DNA from 4 places in the Rhizobium sp. NPDC092011 genome. Region 3 is predicted to be linked to each of the others. Evidence: predicted binding sites of a transcription regulator. Region 3 holds the regulator's gene; each other region holds the start of a gene.
What was found. The regulator LexA, encoded in region 3, represses DNA repair genes until DNA is damaged. The targets are predictions, from matches to a motif close to TGTTCNNNNTGTGTTCNG.
Positions count from the first base shown of each region.

Region 1: ACIQJ2_RS31590 (ATP-dependent helicase) is a predicted target of LexA. The motif match lies at 1,655-1,672, and genes of this name have one in related genera.
Region 2: ACIQJ2_RS07275 (DUF763 domain-containing protein) is a predicted target of LexA. The motif match lies at 2,801-2,818, and genes of this name have one in related genera.
Region 4: ACIQJ2_RS22885 (YifB family Mg chelatase-like AAA ATPase) is a predicted target of LexA. The motif match lies at 3,818-3,835, and genes of this name have one in related genera.

Region 1 covers NZ_JBIVSO010000013.1:106,456-111,581, reverse strand. The annotation lists gene ACIQJ2_RS31595 (Eco57I restriction-modification methylase domain-containing protein) at 1-781, shown strand, start outside; gene ACIQJ2_RS31590 (ATP-dependent helicase) at 1,729-3,798, shown strand; partial or broken gene dinB (DNA polymerase IV) at 3,800-4,888, shown strand; gene ACIQJ2_RS31580 (SOS response-associated peptidase) at 4,988-5,126, shown strand, end outside.
Region 2 covers NZ_JBIVSO010000001.1:1,597,789-1,602,914, reverse strand. The annotation lists gene ACIQJ2_RS07290 (acetylxylan esterase) at 1-357, shown strand, start outside; gene ACIQJ2_RS07285 (esterase family protein) at 354-1,082, shown strand; gene ACIQJ2_RS07280 (hypothetical protein) at 1,119-1,307, opposite strand; gene ACIQJ2_RS07275 (DUF763 domain-containing protein) at 1,454-2,740, opposite strand; gene ACIQJ2_RS07270 (aminotransferase class I/II-fold pyridoxal phosphate-dependent enzyme) at 2,849-3,985, opposite strand; gene ACIQJ2_RS07265 (transcriptional regulator) at 4,106-4,765, shown strand.
Region 3 covers NZ_JBIVSO010000002.1:1,238,489-1,243,614, reverse strand. The annotation lists gene gltA (citrate synthase) at 1-694, opposite strand, end outside; gene ACIQJ2_RS14400 (ComEC/Rec2 family competence protein) at 976-3,435, shown strand; gene lexA (transcriptional repressor LexA) at 3,416-4,138, opposite strand; gene ACIQJ2_RS14390 (VOC family protein) at 4,558-5,126, shown strand, end outside.
Region 4 covers NZ_JBIVSO010000006.1:21,381-26,506, forward strand. The annotation lists gene rsmI (16S rRNA (cytidine(1402)-2'-O)-methyltransferase) at 1-601, shown strand, start outside; gene ACIQJ2_RS22865 (YraN family protein) at 594-974, shown strand; gene ACIQJ2_RS22870 (endonuclease/exonuclease/phosphatase family protein) at 1,077-2,072, shown strand; gene ACIQJ2_RS22875 (cupin domain-containing protein) at 2,172-2,681, shown strand; gene gshB (glutathione synthase) at 2,792-3,739, shown strand; gene ACIQJ2_RS22885 (YifB family Mg chelatase-like AAA ATPase) at 3,927-5,126, shown strand, end outside.

The sequences.
Region 1 (5,126 bases), on a different contig from region 3:
GACGGACCAGATTAAGGTGATGCCACGAGTTCCGATCGAAGTGCCGCGTAGGGCGGAAATTTTCCGACCTCCACTTCTTCTCGTTCGCGAACAAATGGACCTACATCATAGCTTTTGGGACAAAGGCGACCTTACCTATAAAGACCAGATCGTTGGATTCTCTGGTAAGGATCCACGCCCGCTTAAAGCTGCCTCGAAATGGCTTAACAAAAACAAACTTAAACTACAGGGGTTCGTCGCGGCAAATAGTACGAAGCTTTTCACGAAAAAGGCGACAGCGATCTCCTGCAAGGATATCTATGAGCTTCCATTCCCATCCAATGGCGATTTGGACCTAAGCGAAAACGAGTCAATCGTCCTAGACGACATAGCGCTCTACTATAGAGAGTTCATGCGTCATGGCTTCGCCTCGCCAGCTGGCAAGCCGCCGACCGGAATCGATGCGTTTCGCTCGCTCCTTTGCTCTCAGATCAATGCAATTTATCGCGACAATCAACTAGTCCCACTCGAATCGCAAACTTGGCCGGGGATGAGGTGCGAACTCTTTGCATTCGGAAAGGCCAACGTCGATCTGGGCGGAATGTCAGATCTGAAGGAGCACGTCGAAGCACTTCTGCATGAAAAGCGAGGCACAAGTCTAGCGATGACCCGCATTGCGCGAATTTACGATCGAAAGTTTGTCTATCTGATCAAACCCGACAGGGAACGTTACTGGTTAAAATCAATCGCACTGCGAGATGCAGATGACCTTCTCTTTGATCTTCGCGGCCAGGGTTTTTGATGCTCGCTGACGATCCTTCAGGCGCTGCAACTGGCGCATTCGACACCGATATGCATCTACCTGGAACGTTCCTGCGTGAGATGATGCAATTCGTACTATCTTGCCTTCCACTATGGCGGGACGACCCCATTCGCCGAAAAAATGTAACGAGCGAAACGACGTTGACGAGCCAGTTGTGCAAATTTCTAAACAACCATACCCGGCGCGCCAAACTCGACCATATCAATTTTCAACCTGAGGATCCGGATACAGCAAAAGGGGGGAGGACAATTGATCTGATAGCTTCCCCGAAAGGCTGCTCTATTTGGATCAACGGCCGCCAGCATACATATTATGATCCCCTAATTCCTATCGAATGTAAAAGGCTTCCAACTCCAGACCTTAAAAAGCGAGAACGGCGCGAGTATCTTCACACCAGAAGGTCGACAACCGGTGGCGTTCAGCGATTTATGGCTGGCCTTCACGGCGGAAATTACGAAACCGCGGCTATAATTGGCTATGTTCAATCGCGAACTTCTGACGCTTGGATGGAAACCTTGAACCATTGGGTGAAGGCCTTTGTCGCTTGCACCGTAAAACCATGGACAACCGCGGATTCCATAGCAATCGAGCACCACGATGCAGTGGCCCGTACCATTTTGGGTAGATCATCACATAACCGTGTTGGGCGCCCGCCAATTGAGCTGTGGCACTTGCTGGTTGAAATGTAGGTTGTCAAGGAAACGGCTGGGGACCCTGCAAACACAGAAAGTCTTTCATCGCACGATTCGTTATGTTATAATATATCGCATAAGTTCTATTATGGAACCTACCGCTCAATGGCGGGCAGGCGAGGTCACTCTCCAGGGTTTTCTTTCGCCCGTGACGCTGCTACGTTCATTATATGTTCCGGTCATCCTTTGCGCTTCGATCTTGGGATGTATCCTCTTTTTTCGAGCTATAGACAGATGGCAGCGACATATCTGGAAAAACTAAATGATCGCCAGCGCGAGGCGATCGAGCATGGCATAGGCCTGGCCGACGGTTCAGTTGGCGGGCCACTGCTCATCATCGCCGGCGCCGGGAGCGGCAAAACCAATACGCTGGCCCACCGCGTCGCACATCTGATCGTCAATGGCGCCGATCCGCGTCGCATCCTCCTGATGACCTTTTCGCGACGCGCGGCGGCGGAGATGGGGCGCCGCGTGCAGCGGATCTGCCGGCAAGTGCTCGGCGACAATTCGGCCGTCATGGCGGACGCCATGGCCTGGGCCGGCACCTTCCACGGCATCGGTGCGCGGCTCTTGCGGATGTATGCTGAGCAGATCGGCCTCAACGTCGACTTCACGATTCATGACCGTGAGGACAGCGCGGACCTTATGAACCTCGTCCGCCACGAGCTTGGCTTCTCGAAGATGGAAACCCGGTTTCCAACCAAGGGCACATGCCTTGCTATCTATTCGCGCGTAGTCAATTCGGAAAGCTCGATCAACGAGGTTCTGAAATCGTCCTATCCCTATGTGATGGGCTGGGAGGAGCAGGTGAAGCAACTTTTCGCCGGCTATGTCGAGGCGAAACAGGCGCAGAACGTGCTCGATTACGACGACCTGCTGCTCTACTGGGCGCAGGTCATGTCCGACCCCGAGCTTGCCGACGACATCGGCGGCCGGTTCGATCACGTCCTTGTCGACGAATACCAGGACACCAACCGCCTGCAGGCGTCAATTTTGATGGGTCTCAAGCCCGGCGGCCGCGGCCTGACAGTCGTCGGCGACGATGCCCAGTCGATCTATTCGTTTCGAGCGGCGACGGTGCGCAATATCCTCGATTTCCCGAAGAAGTTCTCACCAAAACCGGCCGACGTGATCACGCTCGATCGCAATTATCGCTCAACGCAGCCGATCCTCGCGGCGGCCAACGGCGTGATCGATCTTGCCCGCGAGCGTTTCACGAAGAACCTCTGGACGGATCGGAAATCCGAACAAAAGCCGATGCTCGTCACCGTCAAGGACGAGACCGACCAGGCCAACTACATTGTCGAGCAGGTGCTGGCGAACCGCGAAGTCGGCATGACCTTAAAGCAGCAGGCGGTGCTCTTCCGGACATCGAGCCATAGCGGTGCGCTGGAGGTGGAGCTCACGCGTCAGAATATCCCGTTCGTGAAGTTCGGCGGCCTGAAGTTCCTCGACAGCGCGCATGTGAAAGACCTCCTGGCAACGTTGCGCTTTGCGCAGAACCCGCGAGACCGCGTCGCCGGCTTCCGCCTCCTGCAGATGCTGCCGGGCATTGGTCCGCAGACGGCCGGCAAGATCCTCGACACGATCGCGGCCGATCCCGAACCACTCCAATCGCTTGCGGAGATCCCGCCGCCGCCCAAGACGGGTGAGGATTGGCCCGCCTTTGTCACCTTGCTCACAGCCCTCCGCAAAGTCGAGGGCGGATGGCCTGGAGAAATCGGCCTCGCACGTCTCTGGTACGAACCGCATCTCGATCGCATTCACGAGGATGCCGATACCCGCAAGGCCGACCTCATCCAGCTCGAGCAGATCGCCGGTGGATATCCCAACCGCGAACGCTTCCTCACCGAACTGACGCTTGACCCGCCGGATGCCACCAGTGGCCAGGCCGGCGTGCCCCTGCTCGACGAGGACTATCTGATCCTCTCGACAATCCATTCCGCAAAGGGGCAGGAATGGCGCGCCGTTTACATGCTTAACGTCGTCGACGGCTGCATTCCCTCGGATCTCGGCACAGGCACGACCGCGGAACTCGAGGAGGAGCGCCGGCTGCTCTATGTCGGGATGACGCGGGCGCGCGACAAACTCACCCTTCTCACGCCGCAACGGTTCTTCACGCACGGACAGAACGCCCAAGGCGACCGTCATGTCTATGCGTCGCGGACGCGCTTCATCCCGGCCACGCTCCTGCAGTTCTTCGAGGGGACGAGTTGGCCAAAGGTCTCGGCGGCCGCCAGCGAGCGCAGCGCCAAGCAGATCCGCATCGATGTCACCGCGCGCATGCGATCGATGTGGAAATGACATGAGCGCGGACGGCGACAACCCGATAAGGAAGATCATCCATGTCGATATGGATGCCTTCTATGCGTCGGTCGAACAGCGCGACAATCCAGAGCTTCGCGGAATGCCAGTCGCCGTCGGTGGCTCAGCAGCGCGCGGCGTCGTTGCCGCGGCGAGCTACGAGGCGCGCGCCTTCGGCGTTCGATCGGCCCTGCCATCGGTAACGGCGAAAAGGCGCTGCCCGGACCTGATTTTTGTGCCGCCGCGCTTCGACACCTATCGCGCGGTCTCCGCTTAAATTCGCGAGATCTTTGCCGAACACACAGACTTGATTGAACCGCTCTCCTTGGACGAAGCCTATCTGGACGTGACCGAAAACAAGCAGGGAATTCCAATCGCCACCGAGATCGCGACAATCATCCGGGCGCGCATCAAGGAGGTCACTGGCCTCAACGCATCCGCCGGCATCTCCTATTGCAAATTCTTGGCGAAAATGGCCTCGGACCTCAACAAGCCCAATGGCCAAGCAGTAATTTTACCGAAGAATGGTCCGGGGTTTGTTGAAGCGCTCGCGGTCAAGAAATTCCACGGCGTCGGGCCGGCGACAGCCGCCAAGATGGAGCGGCTTGGCATCCTGACCGGTGCGGATCTCAAGGCAAAATCGCTTTCCTGGCTACAGGAGCATTTCGGTAAGTCGGGTGCTTGGTACTACAATATCTCCCGCGGCATCGATAACCGGGCCGTGCAACCGGATCGGCCGCGCAAGTCCGTTGGCGCCGAGGACACCTTCATTGTCGACATTGTCGATCTCGCCGCCGCCCGCGCCGAAATCCCACCGCTTGCCGCCAAGGTCTGGCGTCATTGCGGTGCCAAGGGCCTCCATGGGCGGACCGTGACGCTGAAAGTCAAATATGCCGACTTCCAGATTATCACCCGCAGCAGGACGACGTCGACGTCGATCGGCCGGCTTGATGATCTCGAAGCAATCGCGCAATCGCTCCTTGAGCCGTTGTTCCCTACGCCAAAAGGCATACGCCTGCTCGGCATCACGCTATCGTCTTTCATGGATGACGAGGAAACCGCGGCGGACCAATTGGAGTTGCAGATCTAGCCGCGCCTCCAGTCTGCAGTCGAAATCCGGACGCAGCGCCTTACATTGCAAATGCAGCGCGCCGCGAGGTGCTGTAGATGCTGATCATTCGGAGGAGCCATGTGCAACGATTACCGGCTAATGGTCGAACTGGCCTCGGTCATCGAGGAGTTCGAGCATCGCAAGATCAAGATCCGCTTTCCCGAGGGGCGTCCCAATATCGAGGCGCGCGAGGATATCAAGATCACCGATACTGCGC
Region 2 (5,126 bases), on a different contig from region 3:
GACCGTGGCCATCTCGTGGTTCCGACATTTGGACATCGGCAGCTTTGGCTAACCTTGCCGACCGTCGGCAGCGCGCAGTCGGTGCAAGCTTATCAGGAAGAGCACGGAAGTGTGCTTGAAACGCTTTGCTTCTTCGACGCCGCGATTGCGGCGAGCCGTATCAGGGTGCCGATGCTGATTGCACCTGCCCTTTTCGATCCGGCAGTTGCGCCGCCTTGCCAGTTCGCTGTCGCAAATGCGACGCAGAAGTTTAACGAAATCTTCATCCTGGATGCCGGCCATTTCGAGTACGATACGATGAACGAGCAGAACGCAGTTCTGCGAGACAAGGTAGGGCGATTTTTCAAGGTGCCATGAACCGCGAATATCTGCGCTGGTACAGTCAACGGCTGGAACGAGACATGGAGCTTCTGGTGTTCGGTCATGCCGGCGCCAAGGTATTGATGTTTCCCACGCGAGACGGACGGTTCTGGCAATATGAGCAGATAGGCCTCGTCGCCAGCCTTGCGGAAAAATTGAATGCCGGGCACCTTCAGCTCTACTGTATCGAAGGGCTTGCCGGCGAAACCTTTTATAGTTCTGGCCGACATCCCTCGGAGCGCATCCGTCGCCACCGGGCTTTCGAAGAATATATCCTGAATGAAGTCCTGCCGCTGATGGCAGAGAAGAATGGCCACGAGTGCACGATCGTCCACGGCTGCAGCCTTGGCGCGTTCCAGGCGGCCAGTCTGGTGTTCCGTCATCCGCACCTCTTTCGCAAGCTCGTCGCCTTCTCTGGGCGCTATGATCTGACGATGCGGGTCGAATCTTTCATGGATCTGTTTGATGGCTATTATGACAACGACATATATTTCCATACGCCGACGCATTTTCTGCCGGGATTAGCCTGCGAATGTCAGCTCGAGAGGCTTCGACAGATCGATATCGTCCTGACGATAGGCGACGCTGATCCCTTTATCGACAACAACCGACATTTAAGCCGCCTGCTTGCCGATAAAGGGGTCAACCATCGTCTGCATGTCTGGGATGGTCGCGCCCACAGAGCTGGCGCGTGGCGCAGGATGGCGCCACTCTACATCTGAGCGCCCTTGGGGCATTTCCAGGAGAAGTGCTCGGAACTACACCAAGCCCGCCGGAATGGGTCTGCTCATCTTGCGCGCGCCATAATCCCGTTCGTGGGATCGGCGGTGCTGTTGTTCATGAACGGCAGACAGGTCGACAAGGATGCGCTCCATCATGCCGTCCGGATAGGTTCCGGTGTCATCGGTTTCGACTTCCGACTGCGCGGTAACGATCTTCAAATTCATCTTTGGTCCTCCGCCTTGGCACGAAAACTCTCGAATCTAGCGTCTGTTCCAGCAATATCCGCGAAATTGTTAAAAAATTAACTACGTCCATTAATGAACTCGAACGCCGCGACGCCTGCCAAAGCTCCACATACCTGGCTGACGAGCTAGCGCTTTGAAGCGTGAAGCTTTGCTGCTGGATCGTCGTCTTCCGAGTTCGAGGCGGGCTCCCAGCCGAAAACGCTGCGGCCGCCATAGGAGAAGGACTTGTCGAATTCGCCGGCCACGATTTCCTTGAGGTCTGGACCTGTAATGTAGCGTTCCAGCACTCTCGACTGATCGTCGAGCCGTTTTAGCGCCGCCAGTTCCTCATCACGGCCAAGCCGCCCCTTCCTGACGGCGGATTTCATTACGCTGATCGTCTCATCATAGACCTTCAATGGTACAGGAAAGGGATGGCGATCCTTCCCGCCATGGGCCAGCGAAAAGCGTGCGGGGTCGGAGAAGCGACAAGGAGCGCCGTGCACGACCTCGGCGACCATCGCCAACGCCTTTACTGTCCGCGCGCCGACACCTGGCGTCAAAAGTAGGTCTTCGAAATCCACAGGACCTCGATCGGCCGCGGCGGCCAGATTTCCATGCAGGCGCCGCATGTTCACGTCTTCCTCCCGCACGTCGTGGTGTGCGGGCATGATCAGATGGGGCAGCATCGGCTGTGCCTCTTGTTCGCTTTTCACTGGAGGTTTTCCATCCAGTATTTTGAATTCACGCATAATTTTATCCGGTCCAAGCGAGGTGAGCAAATCCAGCTGATGATCGCGAGAGCGCTCGGCGCGCCGGTCGGCAAGATTGATGATCTCGCCCTGATCCCGTCCCTCGATTGCGGCATGTGGCGAATCGAGAAAATTGCTCAATCCCTCGGACAACCAGTGATACCGCCTTGCCTGCCGTTTATCGCCATTCATGCCCTGCTGGATCACAACCCATTTACCGTCATCAGCGACGATGAAGCCGTGCAGGTAGAGATCGAAGCCATCCTGGACGGCGGCGCTATCCACTTTCGCGATGAGCCGGCTGGTATTTGCAAGTGACGAGCCGTCAATGCCGACCCGATCGCCGATATCAAGCAGTTCTTCCGGGGTCTTGCGTGAATGCGCGCCACGGCCGCCGCAGACATGGATGCCGAGTTCACCGGAGAGAGGCGTAAGGCCACGTTTCAAAGCGCCAAGTACGCTCGTGGTGATGCCGGAGGAATGCCAGTCCATGCCCATCACCGCGCCGAAGGACTGGAACCAGAATGGATTGGCAAGGCGGCGAAACATTTCATCGCGCCCATAATGCTGGACGATCGCCTCGGTGATCACGGCGCCCAATCTTGTCATTCGGTCGCCGAGCCAGCGCGGCACGCGGCCACCATGCAATGGAAGGTCAGCTTTTCCGGCTCTTTGCGCCAATATCGTCACTCTCGATTTTCGGTGACGACATTCTAGTATCGGCAGCTGATTTGCGCCATCCGTTCTGTCTTTGTTTTCGGCAGGCGACGAACGTCGAGCAGACAGGCATCAAGACTGATTGCGTCGGAGATAGGAACGCATGGCCGATATGCCCTCATCAATGTTGGCGCGGCCAAAGCCTATGCGAAAGCGATCGGCTGGCGTCGGGCTGAGATCGGATCGATAAAGGCTGGCCGGCAGAAGAAGTACCCCGGCCTGCTCAACGAGTTCACGCGCAAAATTCTCGATGCCATCAGCCCCTTTGTAACGTGGATAGGCGACGCAGCCGCCGTCGGGCGTGTACCAATCGAAGACATGCTCGAATTCGGCAAAAAAGGATGTCAACTTCACCAGATTGGAGGCGATGAGGCTATTGTTACGCTCCAGGATTCGGTCTGCATTGAGCAGCGCGATCCTCGCCAGACTTTCGCTAGGGCCGGAGTTGCAGATGGAGAGGTAGTGCTTCATCCGCTCCATTTTCGAAAGGACTGCGTGATCGCGGCAGGCGATCCAACCAATGCGCAGACCCGGCAGGCCGTAAGCTTTCGACATGACCCCCAGCGACAGACCCCGCTCATAGATATCAGCCACAGCCGGCAACGTGGCTTTGCCTTCGGCGGCGAGCCCCCGATAGACCTCATCGCTGAACAGCCAGATGCCATGGCGGCGGCAGAGTTCCACCAGCGCGTCGAATCTCTCCTTCTCGAGCACCTTGCCTGTGGGGTTGTGTGGAAAGTTGATCGAGATCAGCTTGGTGTTCGGCCGGATCGCAGCGCCGACGGCATCAATATCGAGCGACCAACCGTCTTCCGGATCTAGCGCCACGGCCGAGACGTCGCAGATGCTGAGGGGTATCGTTTCGGACGACTGGTAGTTGGGCGTCACGACGATCGCATGGTCGTCTTTTTCGAGAAGCGCGTGCATGGCGATGTAAATGCCCTCCTCGGCGCCCGCGAAGCAGAGAATATCGGCCCGCTGCATCGCCTTGTATAATCCGGCGATCGTATCGCGCAGTTCGGGGCCGCCGAAGGTCTCGGTGTATCCGAGCCACAGATTTTCGTGGGCTTGCCGCTGCTCTGGTGTCGCCATGTCGAGCAATTCAGCCATCGTCATGCTTTGCGCGTCGGAAGCGGTCATGTGATAGCGCGCGCTGAACTCCCACTTCGAAAAATAGGTTTCGAGCTTGAAATCTGGCAGGACCGGCATGGGCATTTCTCCGCAGTAACCTATACACTTTCGTGCTGGCGTTTGTTGGTAGAACGTAGTGTTGCGTTGACAAAATGTCAAATGCAGACTGAATGTAAAATTGATAACGGGAAGGACGCGATGCCGAGAAGGACAGATGAGACAAGCGGTGCGACAATCGCTCAAGGCGACGTGCTGCAATTCGTTCCCGTCGCCGAAGCCGTCGCGACACTGCTTAAGCCGCATGCCGAAGTCGTCATCCACGACCTGCGAACGCAGACGATTGCCTATATCGCCAACAATATCTCCCGGCGCGATATCGGCGGCTCCTCGCTGGCGGACCTGAAAGATATCGGAGAACTTGGTACCGATGTGATCGGCCCTTATCGGAAGACGAATTTCGATGGGCGTCAGCTGAAATCGATCACGGCCGTTCTGCGAAACAGCGATGGCGAGACTTTCGGCTTGTTGTGCATCAATTTCGATATCGCGCCGATCGAGGCAGCTCGCAATGCATTGAGCCTGCTTGCGGCCTTTCAGGGCGCGGGCGCGCAACCAAGTGCTCTGTTCAATGCGGACTGGCAGGAAACCGTCAATGGCGCGATTTCAGGCTTTCTCGGTGAACGGGGGCTTGCGGCCTCTGCGCTTGCGAAAGAAGATCATGCCGCCCTGGTCGAGAGGCTGGAGCAGGAAGGTTATTTTTCCATCCGCAATCTGGTCCCCTATCTCGCGCGTCTGCTCGGCATTTCGCGGGCGACCGTCTATAAACATCTGCGCGAGGCGCGACAGCGTAAGACATAGGCCGTAACGGGCACAGAAGATGTCAGCGATTCAGATCGCTCAAGCCTTATCGCTTCAACTCACGCTCGAATTTTTCGATCTGCTGCAAGACCCATGGATCATCGGCAGAATGTTGGGGTGCGTCCCTCTCAGGGCGGCGTTTCCGGCGACCACGGATCCAGTCAATGAAAGCAAGAAGCAGTCGCATGCGAATATCCAAACTTTTAAGTATCTGCGAGACCCGGCGACCGAACCGGTAAACCGGTCGGAAGCCGAGTCTCGACGACCGCAAGGCGTTGCGGTAAGTGCCTTTTGCCCTCGCTTAAATGAACGGTAGCTGAACACAGATACACGCCATGATAGCTTCTGCTCCAATGATCGT
Region 3 (5,126 bases):
GCTCGTGGTCGGCATGCAGGATGAAGATGCGGTCCATGGCGCGCGCCAGCACCGGATTGACCACATACTCTTCGCAAGGAACGGCAAAGCACATGCGCAGGAAGTTCGATGCGTAGTCGAGATCGTTCTTCGGATAAACGAACGGCTGACCGATATGGTACTTGTAGGCCATGGCGGCGAGCGTCGGCATCTTGGCGATCATGCGCAGGCTAGCGACCATGCGCTGATGCGGATCCGTGATGTCGGTCGAGTCGTGGTAGAAGGCCGAAAGGGCGCCGACACAGCCGCACATGACGGCCATCGGATGCGCGTCGCGGCGGAAACCGGTGAAGAAGCGCGACATCTGCTCATGCACCATGGTGTGGTGTACGACGCGATGATCGAAGTCCTTCTTCTGCGCGGCGGTCGGCAGTTCGCCGTAAAGGAGCAGGTAGCAGACTTCGAGGAAATCGCCGTGTTCGGCCAGCTGGTCGATCGGATAGCCGCGATGCAGCAGAACGCCTTCGTCGCCATCAATATAGGTGATGCTGGACTCGCACGACGCGGTCGAGGTGAAACCAGGATCGTAGGTGAAAGTGGAGGTGTTCTTATAAAGGGCACCAATATCAATGACACTTGGGCCGATGGTTCCGGTTTTGACCGGCAGGTCTACCGTCTTCTCACCCCAAGTTAGTTTCGCGCTTTGTTCCGTCATGCTGATCCTCCAAGATTTGGCGGGATTGACGCCATAAAAAGCGCCAAAAGGTTAAGCGACTACCGACTAGCTATATGATCCAGAGCCTAATGCCAAGTTATCCTAGTGCCAAATTGTGCATCGCAGTATCAACTTTTGGGCACTGCACTAGGCGCATGGGTCATACCACGCACCGCGGATAGATCTATTTCGTCGCAAACATGCCGATTTTGGTTGAAATCACCTAGCGGTGACGGCAAAAATCGCGCGAAAGCTGTGGTTTCGCGCGGGGCAGGCGGTGAATGCCTAATTTGGAGGCACCGGAGCAGCAAGAGGATGGCCGGGACCTTGTTCTGCCTTCGCGGCAACGCCATGCCATTGCCACAATCATCCCGCGCATCAATGCTGGACAACGGGAGCGCACGCAAGATCAGGCATCCCTGGCGGCGCGGATTTATCTCGCCCTCAACCATATGCGAGCCGTTGTTGGACGGCTTGTCGAAGAAGAGGCGGTGCATGGCCGCGCCATTCTCCTCACTCCGATCTATATGGGTGTCGGAGCGATTTTCTGGTTTAGAGTGGATAGCGATCCACCTCCGCAGACGGTTTTAACCGCATGTCTGCTTCTCACAGGCGGTTTTCTTTTCAAGCCGGAGGCGGGCCGGCTGCTGCGGCATCTGCTTTTCGCCGGCATGCTCATGAGTCTCGGCATGGCGCTTGCGCAGTGGGAAAGCTGGCGTGCCTCGACAGTCATGCTCGATTCGGCCGTAACGACGACCGTTACCGGTCGGGTCGAAAGGCGAGAGACCTATGACAATGGACGCTGGCGTTACGTCGTCAAGATCGACGCGACGGAGAAACCGTCTATTCACAGGCCGCCGGAGCGGGTCACCATCTTCGTGCGCAAACAGGCAGAGCCATTCACCCTTGGGGATCGCATTCAGGTCAGAGCCCGACTGACGCCACCGGCTGGGCCAGCTCTGCCGCGCCTCAACGATTTCGCGTTCAGTTCCTACTTCAATGGCATCGGCGCGAATGGCTTTGCCTATGGCACTCCGACACTATTATCTCCGTCTGGTGATGAAGCCGAAAGCTCGTTGCTGGACAGAGCGGACATCTGGCTCGCCGGCCTTCGCAACAGCATAGGCGACAGGATCAGAAGGACTTTGCCTGGTGACACGGGCGCCTTCGCGGCAGCACTTGTCACCGATGAGAGACGGGCGCTCTTGGACGAGGCGACGGAGGCGCTGAGAACGGCAGGTCTGACGCATATCATTGCCATTTCCGGCCTGAACATGGCCCTCTCTGCCGGCATCTTTTACATCGGCTTGCGTTATCTGTTCAGCCTGTTTCCAGGCTTGGCGCAGGCATGGCCGACCAAGAAGATTGCCGCATTCGGCGCATTGGTCACGGTAACGGCCTACTACCTCATATCCGGCTTCGGCGTATCGGCCGAACGAGCCTTCATCATGATGGCGATCATGCTGGTCGCAGTTCTCTTCGACCGGCCATCGATCAGCCTTCGAAACGTGGCACTCTCGGCGATCGTCATCCTTGTTCTATCGCCGTCGCAAGTGCTCGGGCCAAGTTTCCAGATGTCCTACGCCGCGACACTGGCGCTGGTGTCCGGTTATACGCTCTGGAAACGGCGGCAGCATCGCGAAAACATAATTTCAAGGTCGAGATTGCTGAGCCCGGTGCTGTTCGTTTCGCGCTTCTTCGGCGGCATAGTGTCGACATCCTTCATCGGTGGTGCGTCAACCGCCATTTTTTCCATAGAGCATTTTCACCGTTTGGCGACATACGGGCTGGCCGCAAATCTTGCCGCGATGCCGATCGTCTCTTTCATCGTCATGCCGTTTGGCATGGCCGCGATGCTGCTGATGCCTTTCGGCCTCGATGGGCCGCTCTGGAAAGTCACCGGAGAGGGACTGGAGATCGTCATTCTTGTCGCGAAGACGGTCGCTGGTTGGGGTGGCGATATTACCTTCGGGCGGCAACCGGCTTGGTTGATGCCGACTTTCATCGCCGGCTTTCTGGCCATGAGTGTGTTGCGAACCAAGCTGCGCCATCTTGGCTTTCTGCTGTTGCTCCTCACGGTCGGGGTAGCAGCACTTGGTTCCGGCGTACCCAAGCCTGATTTGATGATCTCCGAGGATGGCGTTTTGGTCGCGCTAAGGCAGGACGACATACTGGCAACAAATCGGGAAAGGCCGCAGGCTTTCATTTTCGAGCAATGGCAGAAAGCGATGGTTGCGGCCGACCACCAGCCACCGACCGTTCTTCCGGCCGATAGCCGGCTTCCTCAGGTCACCAAGAAGGAACGCCGCCGCCGGCTGAATGCCGACGAACAGAAAGCGGTTCGCAATGCAATGGAGGAGGCTCTCGATCGGACGATGCAGGGAAGTTTCGCGTGCCAGAAAGGTGCGTGGTGCGTGGCGATGCTTGAGAATGGCACCATATTGGTGACCATCGAAAACGCTGCCTATTTGCCGCCGGCCTGCGACACGGCGAATATCGTCGTGACGCCTATACGCCTGCGTCTCGACCGGTGTCGTTCGGGTGCTTTGCTCTATACCGGCGCCACACTGCGGCGAACCGGATCGGTGGAGATGGATCTGAGTGGCGATAAGCCGATCGTGTCTACTGCGTTCGAAAATCCACAGCGCCCCTGGACGCGGCATCGAACCTATGATTGGCGCACAGGTACATTCGGTGCGCCAATCGAGCCGAAGTCACCGGTTAGTGATAGCGGCGAATAAGCCCGACGAGCTTGCCCTGTACCTTGACGCGATCCGGGCCGAAGATGCGCGTCTCATAGGCCGGGTTAGCCGCCTCAAGGGCAATGGAGGCACCCTTCCGGCGGAAGCGCTTCAAAGTTGCCTCTTCGTCGTCGACGAGAGCAACCACGATGTCGCCCGGGTTGGCGGTTGTCGAATTGCGGATGATGACGGTGTCGCCATCGAATATTCCGGCATCGATCATCGAATCGCCTCGGACTTCCAAGGCATAGTGGTCACCTGCGCCAAGCATGTCGGCGGGAACGGTAATATCGTGGGTGTTGTTCTGGATAGCCGAGATCGGCACGCCAGCTGCGATACGACCCATTACAGGTACAGACACCGAACTGCTGTGATCGTCATTCGCCACTTTCGGCGGCGGAGGCGGAGCGACCGGCTGAGGTTTACCAAGGCTGCCTTCAATAACGCTCGGCGAGAAGCCGCGGCGCTGCTGCAGGCTGGGATTATAGGCATCCGGCAGCTTGATGACTTCGAGAGCTCTGGCTCTATTTGGCAACCTGCGGATGAAACCGCGTTCTTCCAACGCGGTAATCAGACGATGGATGCCGGATTTGGATGCCAGATCCAATGCATCCTTCATCTCGTCGAAAGATGGCGGAACGCCAGACTCTTTCATGCGTTCGTGAATGAAGAGAAGCAGTTCCTGCTGCTTGCGCGTCAACATCGTTTTGGAACCCCAGAATCAAGAAATAGTCGTGAAACAAATCCAGAACGGACACTATATGTTCCATATGTGTTCCGCAAGTACTTAAATTTCGGTAAAGTCGCGCTCGATCAATTAAAGAATTATCATTCTCGAATGGATCCATCGGCAGACCCGCGGGACGGTGCGCAATCGAGCTCATTGATAAATATGGAAGAATAGAACGAATCTGCTTTTCAACCGCGGCTTTCTAAGCTGTCTGTGCGCGGTTCCCGTAGGGGCGATATCGGACAGGGTGAGCCGGCTACGGAGGAGAATCAGCAGTCACGTTTACGAGATCGCTGTCCGAGTGTGCTGCGCTTTTGGCGAGCCTTTCGTTGCCGTCTTGAAATAGCCGATGGATGGGCGCAAATCTGCTCCGTTCGGAAATAGGAGAAGCCATGACTTCGTCGCCGCATCCGCTGGATCATCTCGTTCTGCCGACCGTCAACATTGCTCTGGCGCGCGAACGCCTCGGCAAACTCGGCTTCACGGTTGCTCCAGATGCACGCCATCCTTTCGGCACCGAGAATGCCTGCGTCTTCTTCTCCGACAAGACCTACCTGGAGCCTCTGGGCGTGGCCTCGCAGGAGCAATGCGAAGCGAGCATCGCTGACGGCAACGTCTTTGTCGCACGCGATCAGGCCTATCGGTTTCGCGTCGGGGACGATGGTTTTTCGGCAGTGGTCTTCGGCACGGATGACGCGGTTGCTGATGATGAGCGGCTGCGGGGTGCCACAATCTCGGCGGGGCCGATGCTTGATTTTTCGCGACCCATGAAGATGCCGGATGGAACGGAAACGACGGCCGGTTTTCGCCTCGCTTTTGCTGCAGATTTGCGTGCGCCGGATTTTCTGGCGTTCTGCTGTCAGCGCATCAATCCGTTAGCGGCCGACCGCACCATGCTCGAACGCCATGAAAACGGCGTCACCGGCATTGCGCGGGTGGCCATGTCGACGAACAGACCGGC
Region 4 (5,126 bases), on a different contig from region 3:
GCTGGTGTCGGATGCCGGCACGCCGCTGGTCTCCGATCCCGGCTATCGGTTGGCGGTGCAGGCGATCGAGGCGGGATACAAGGTCGTTCCCATTCCCGGCGCCTCGGCACCGCTCGCAGCCCTCGTCGGCTCCGGCCTGCCCAACGATGCCTTCTTCTTCGCCGGCTTCCTGCCCGCCAAGGATAAGGGTCGGCGTGATCGGTTGGCCGAACTTGCCGGCGTGCCTGCAACGCTCATCTTCTTTGAATCACCGCATCGTATCGCCGCAACCCTTGCCGCCGCTGCCGATGTGCTGGGTGCAGAGCGCGCAGGCGCCGTCTGCCGCGAGTTGACGAAGACGTTCGAGGAATTCCGGCGCGGCACGCTATCCGAGCTCGCCGCATTCTATGAAACAGTCGACAATGTGAAGGGCGAAATCGTCTGGCTCGTCGGCCCACCGGCGGAAAGCGCCCCGGCTGAAGCCGATATCGACGCCATCCTTACCGACCTCTCGGGGACGATGCCGACGGCAAAGGCCGCCGCCGAAGCCGCGCGCCTCACCGGTCTGCCGCGCAAGGAGCTTTACCAGCGCCTGCTCGACATGAAGGAGCGCCATGGCTGATACGAAGCCCGAGGCAGGCGAAAGACTGAAACGACAAAAGGCGTGGCGACGCGGCCATGTCGCGGAATATCTCGCCGCAGCCTTCCTGATGCTCAAGGGTTATCGCATCCTGGCGATCCGGCACCGCACCAAGCTTGGTGAAATCGATATCATCGCTCGCAAGGGCGATCTTGCCGTCTTCGTCGAGGTCAAGTCGCGGCGCAGCGCACAGGAGGCGATCGACGCCGTTTCCTTCTCCTCGCAAAGGCGCATCCGCGCTGCGAGCGATCTCTGGCTTGCGCGCCAGCCGGACTTTGCCCGTCTTTCGCAACGCTATGACATCGTTGCGATGTTGCCCGGCCGCTGGCCGCAGCATTTTCCGGATGCGTTTTGAGCGAGGCGTAACAGGACCGTCACAAAATCAGCCTATTGCCGGGCGACCAGCGCCAGTGATTTCTCCCTCTGCGCTCCTCATTTCATTTCGACAGGCCCCATCATGATCCGCAACACCGTTTCCGCCTTCACCGCTCCCTCGCAGGAGGAGCGCGAGAGTTTCGTTTCGCTCGAAAAGACCCCGGCCGTTCACGCCGAAAAGCTCGCATCGCTTGCCTGCTTGAATACGGTGCGTATCGGTGGGCAGGAAGCCAAGGTGGGAGCCTTGTCCTTTCCTTTTGCGGTCGCTGCCTGGAATCTCGAGCGTTGCCTGTTTCCCGAGGAAAGCGCCGTCAAGCTGCGGGCCACGGGCGCGCCGCTGGTGCTGTTGTCGGAAATGGACGAAGGCATGGCCCGCACCGAGCAGCGTGACCCGACAGCCGTCATCGCCAGCGAACTCGGCATGAACTATGCGTATGGCGTCGAATTTCTCGAACTCAGCCTCGGTTCGGAAATCGAGCGTTCCTACTGCCGTGACGATTTCAACGAGAAGGGCTTTCACGGCAATGCACTGATGGCCTCCGTGGCCCTGAAGAATGCGTTCATGATCCGTCTGCCGGGCGAAGCCGTCTGGTTCAACGACAGCAATGAACAGCCGCGCATCGGCGATCGCTGCGCCGTCGGCGCCATCGTCGAGACCGAGGCCGGTCCCCTCGTTGCTGTTTCGGTTCATCTGGAGAGCGTCGCGACCGCTGCCTATCGCGAGCGGCAGATGGCGGCGTTGATGGATGCGGTCGAAAGTTTCGCGCCCGGCCTGCCGATCCTGATCGGCGGCGACCTCAACACAGGCAACCACACCGGCGGCGATTATTCGACCGATACGCTGTTTGCCATGGCCGAGGGCCGCGGCTTCCAATGCCACGGCGGCCCGCTTGATCAGACGAGTACGCGCCCGAGCCTGATCACGCGCTTTCCGGACCGCGCCATGAAGCTCGACTGGTTCATCACCCGCGGCCTGAAGATCGGCGAGAGCCATCTTGTTTCCTCTCTCAACGACGAGGGCAAGCCATTGTCCGATCACGACGTCGTCGTCTGCACAATCGAGGGTTTCTCTGCCTGATTGTTACAATCGTTAAAATGCGCCATATTTCATGAACCGTGCCGTTACCCCTTCCATGCGATGACATCTTGGACGCGCATGGAATCTTTGGGGGATTGTATGGTCTTGAAACTGATGTTGGCGAGCATGGCGGCCTTTGCTGCGCGTGCCGTGCCGGTCGTTGTCACGATGCCGCAAACGAAGAGCTTCGTGGCTGGTGCGAGCGGCGAAATGGAAATGAAACCATCGCCGATCGAGCGGTCCTGGGTCCTGTCGGGCAACCCGGTCGCCCGCATCGCCGAGCATTCGCGCGGGCGGGATGACGCCGCTGTCACCGCCCTTTGGGATTGCACGGCGGGCGAGTTCCGCTGGTTTTTCGGCTGGGACGAAACGGTGATGATCCTCGAAGGCGAGGTGCATATCACCACGGAAGATGGTGTCGAGCGCACGCTGAGCGCCGGTGACGTCGCTTATTTCGCCGGTGGCACTTGGGCGACGTGGCGTATCGACCGCTACCTGCGCAAGGTGGCTTTCTGCCGCAAGCCGTTCCCGAAGCCTTTGACCGTGGCTTATCGCCTGCGCAACCTCGTCCGGCAGGGCGGCGCGCAGAGCCAGGGCCTTGCCGCCTGACGGCGGCCGACCTTGAGGCAAAAAGTGCCTTGATCGAAGTCCTTGAATAGCCGTTGCGTTTGCGGACGGGCCGGCCTACATCTGTCCGCAAATTCGAGCGAGGGCTGACTATGGCTGGTATCAAGAATGTTGCGGTCCAGATGGACCATGTCCGGAGCATCAATATTGCGGGCGATTCGACCTTCGCCATGAGCCTCGAGGCGCAGAACCGCGGCTACAAGCTCTTCCATTACACGCCCGAGCGCCTCAGCATGCGCGACGGCAAGGTCTATGCATCAGTCGAGCCGATGATCCTGCGCGACGTCAAGGGCGATCACTTCGAGCTCGGTGAGCCGGAGCGTGTCGATCTCTCCACCATGGACGTGGTGCTGCTGCGCCAGGACCCGCCCTTCGACATGGCCTATATCACCTCGACGCATCTGCTTGAGCGCATCCACCCGAAGACCCTCGTCGTCAATGATCCGGCCTGGGTGCGCAATTCGCCGGAAAAGATCTTCGTCACCGAATTTGCCGATCTCATGCCGAAGACGCTGATCACCCGGGATGCCGGCGAAATCCGCCGCTTCCGCGAGGAGATGGGCGACATCATCCTGAAGCCGCTCTATGGCAACGGCGGCGCCGGCGTTTTCCACTCGACGCGCGACGACCGCAATCTCTCGTCTCTGCTCGAAATGTTTGGCCAGCTCTTCCGCGAGCCCTTCATCGCCCAGCAATATCTGCCTGACGTGCGCAAGGGCGACAAGCGCATCATCCTCGTCGACGGCGAGCCGGTCGGCGCGATCAACCGCGTGCCGGCAGAACACGATGCCCGCTCCAACATGCATGTCGGCGGCCGTGCCGAAGCCACGGAGCTTACGGCGCGCGAACAGGAAATCTGCGCCCGCATCGGCCCGGCGCTAAAGGAACGCGGCTTCCTGCTTGTTGGCATCGACGTCATCGGTGACTACATGACCGAGATCAACGTGACGTCGCCCACCGGCATCCGCGAAGTCAAGCGCTTCGGCGGCGCCGATATCGCTAGCCTGCTTTGGGATGCAATCGAATCCAAGCGGGCCTGAGCGCCATATCCGTCCACTGATTTCAGCCCATGACCTGAGCAGCCGGCGCGTAGTCGCCGGCCGATTTTATGATGCATTCGTTCATTTATTGTTCTTGTTTCATTCCTTGTCCTGTGCCAGATTGCAACCCATAGTTTGCTGATCGGGGCAGGTAGCGGCAAGTGAGGCCGGCGACAGGGGGCAGGGGATGGTAGCGCGCGTCAGCACGGTGGCGTTTCAAGGCATTGAGGGCGTGCCCGTCGAGGTGCAGGTAATGATCGCACCCGGCAAGGTGCTGATGCACATCGTCGGCCTGCCAGACAAAGCCGTGGCCGAAAGCCGGGAGCGGGTTCAGGCAGCGCTGCACGCATCCGGCCTTGCGCTGCCGCCGAAGAAGGTCACGGTCAATCTCGCGCCGGCTGATCTGCCCAAGGAGGGCAGTCACTTCGATCTGGCGATCGCGCTCGGCCTGATGGCGGCGCTCGGCGCGATCCCGGCCGATGCTCTGTCCTCCTATACTGTCATCGGCGAACTCAATCTCGACGGCACGATTGCACCCGTTGCCGGCGCGCTTCCTGCGGCAATCGCCGCCAATGCAATGGGCAAGGGGTTGATCTGCCCGGCCGAAAGCGGGCCGGAAGCCGCCTGGGCCGGCAAGGAGATCGATATTCTGGCGCCGCGCAGCCTGATCGCGCTCGCCAATCACTTCCGCGGCACGCAGGTCCTGTCGCGGCCGGAACCGTCAATCCGCGCAAGCGCCGCCAATCTGCCTGATCTTGCCGATATCAAGGGGCAGGAAAGCGCCAAGCGTGCGCTGGAAGTGGCAGCCGCCGGCGGCCATAATCTATTGTTCGTCGGGCCGCCCGGTTCCGGCAAATCCATGCTCGCCTCGCGCTTGCCGTCGATCCTGCCGCCCTTGTCGACCAACGAGCTGCTGGAGGTGTCGATGATCCATTCGATCGCCGGGCAGCTTTCCGGCGGCAAGCTTTCCGATCGGCGGCCCTATCGCGCGCCACATCACTCCGCCACCATGGCCGCGCTTGTGGGTGGCGGCCTTCGCGCCCGGCCCGGCGAGGTCTCGCTCGCCCATCACGGCATTCTGTTCCTCGATGAACTGCCGGAATTTTCGCCGCAGGCGCTCGATGCACTGCGCCAGCCGCTGGAAACCGGCGAGTGCGTCATTGCGAGAGCAAACCACCGCGTTGCCTATCCGGCCGGCATCCAGCTCGTGGCGGCGATGAACCCGTGCCGCTGCGGCATGGCCGGCGAACCGGGGCATACCTGTGCCCGCGGTCCGCGCTGCGCCTCGGATTATCAAGGCCGCATTTCCGGTCCGCTGCTGGATCGTATCGACATCCGCATCGACGTGCCGGCGGTCTCAGCCGCCGACCTCATCCGGCCAACGACC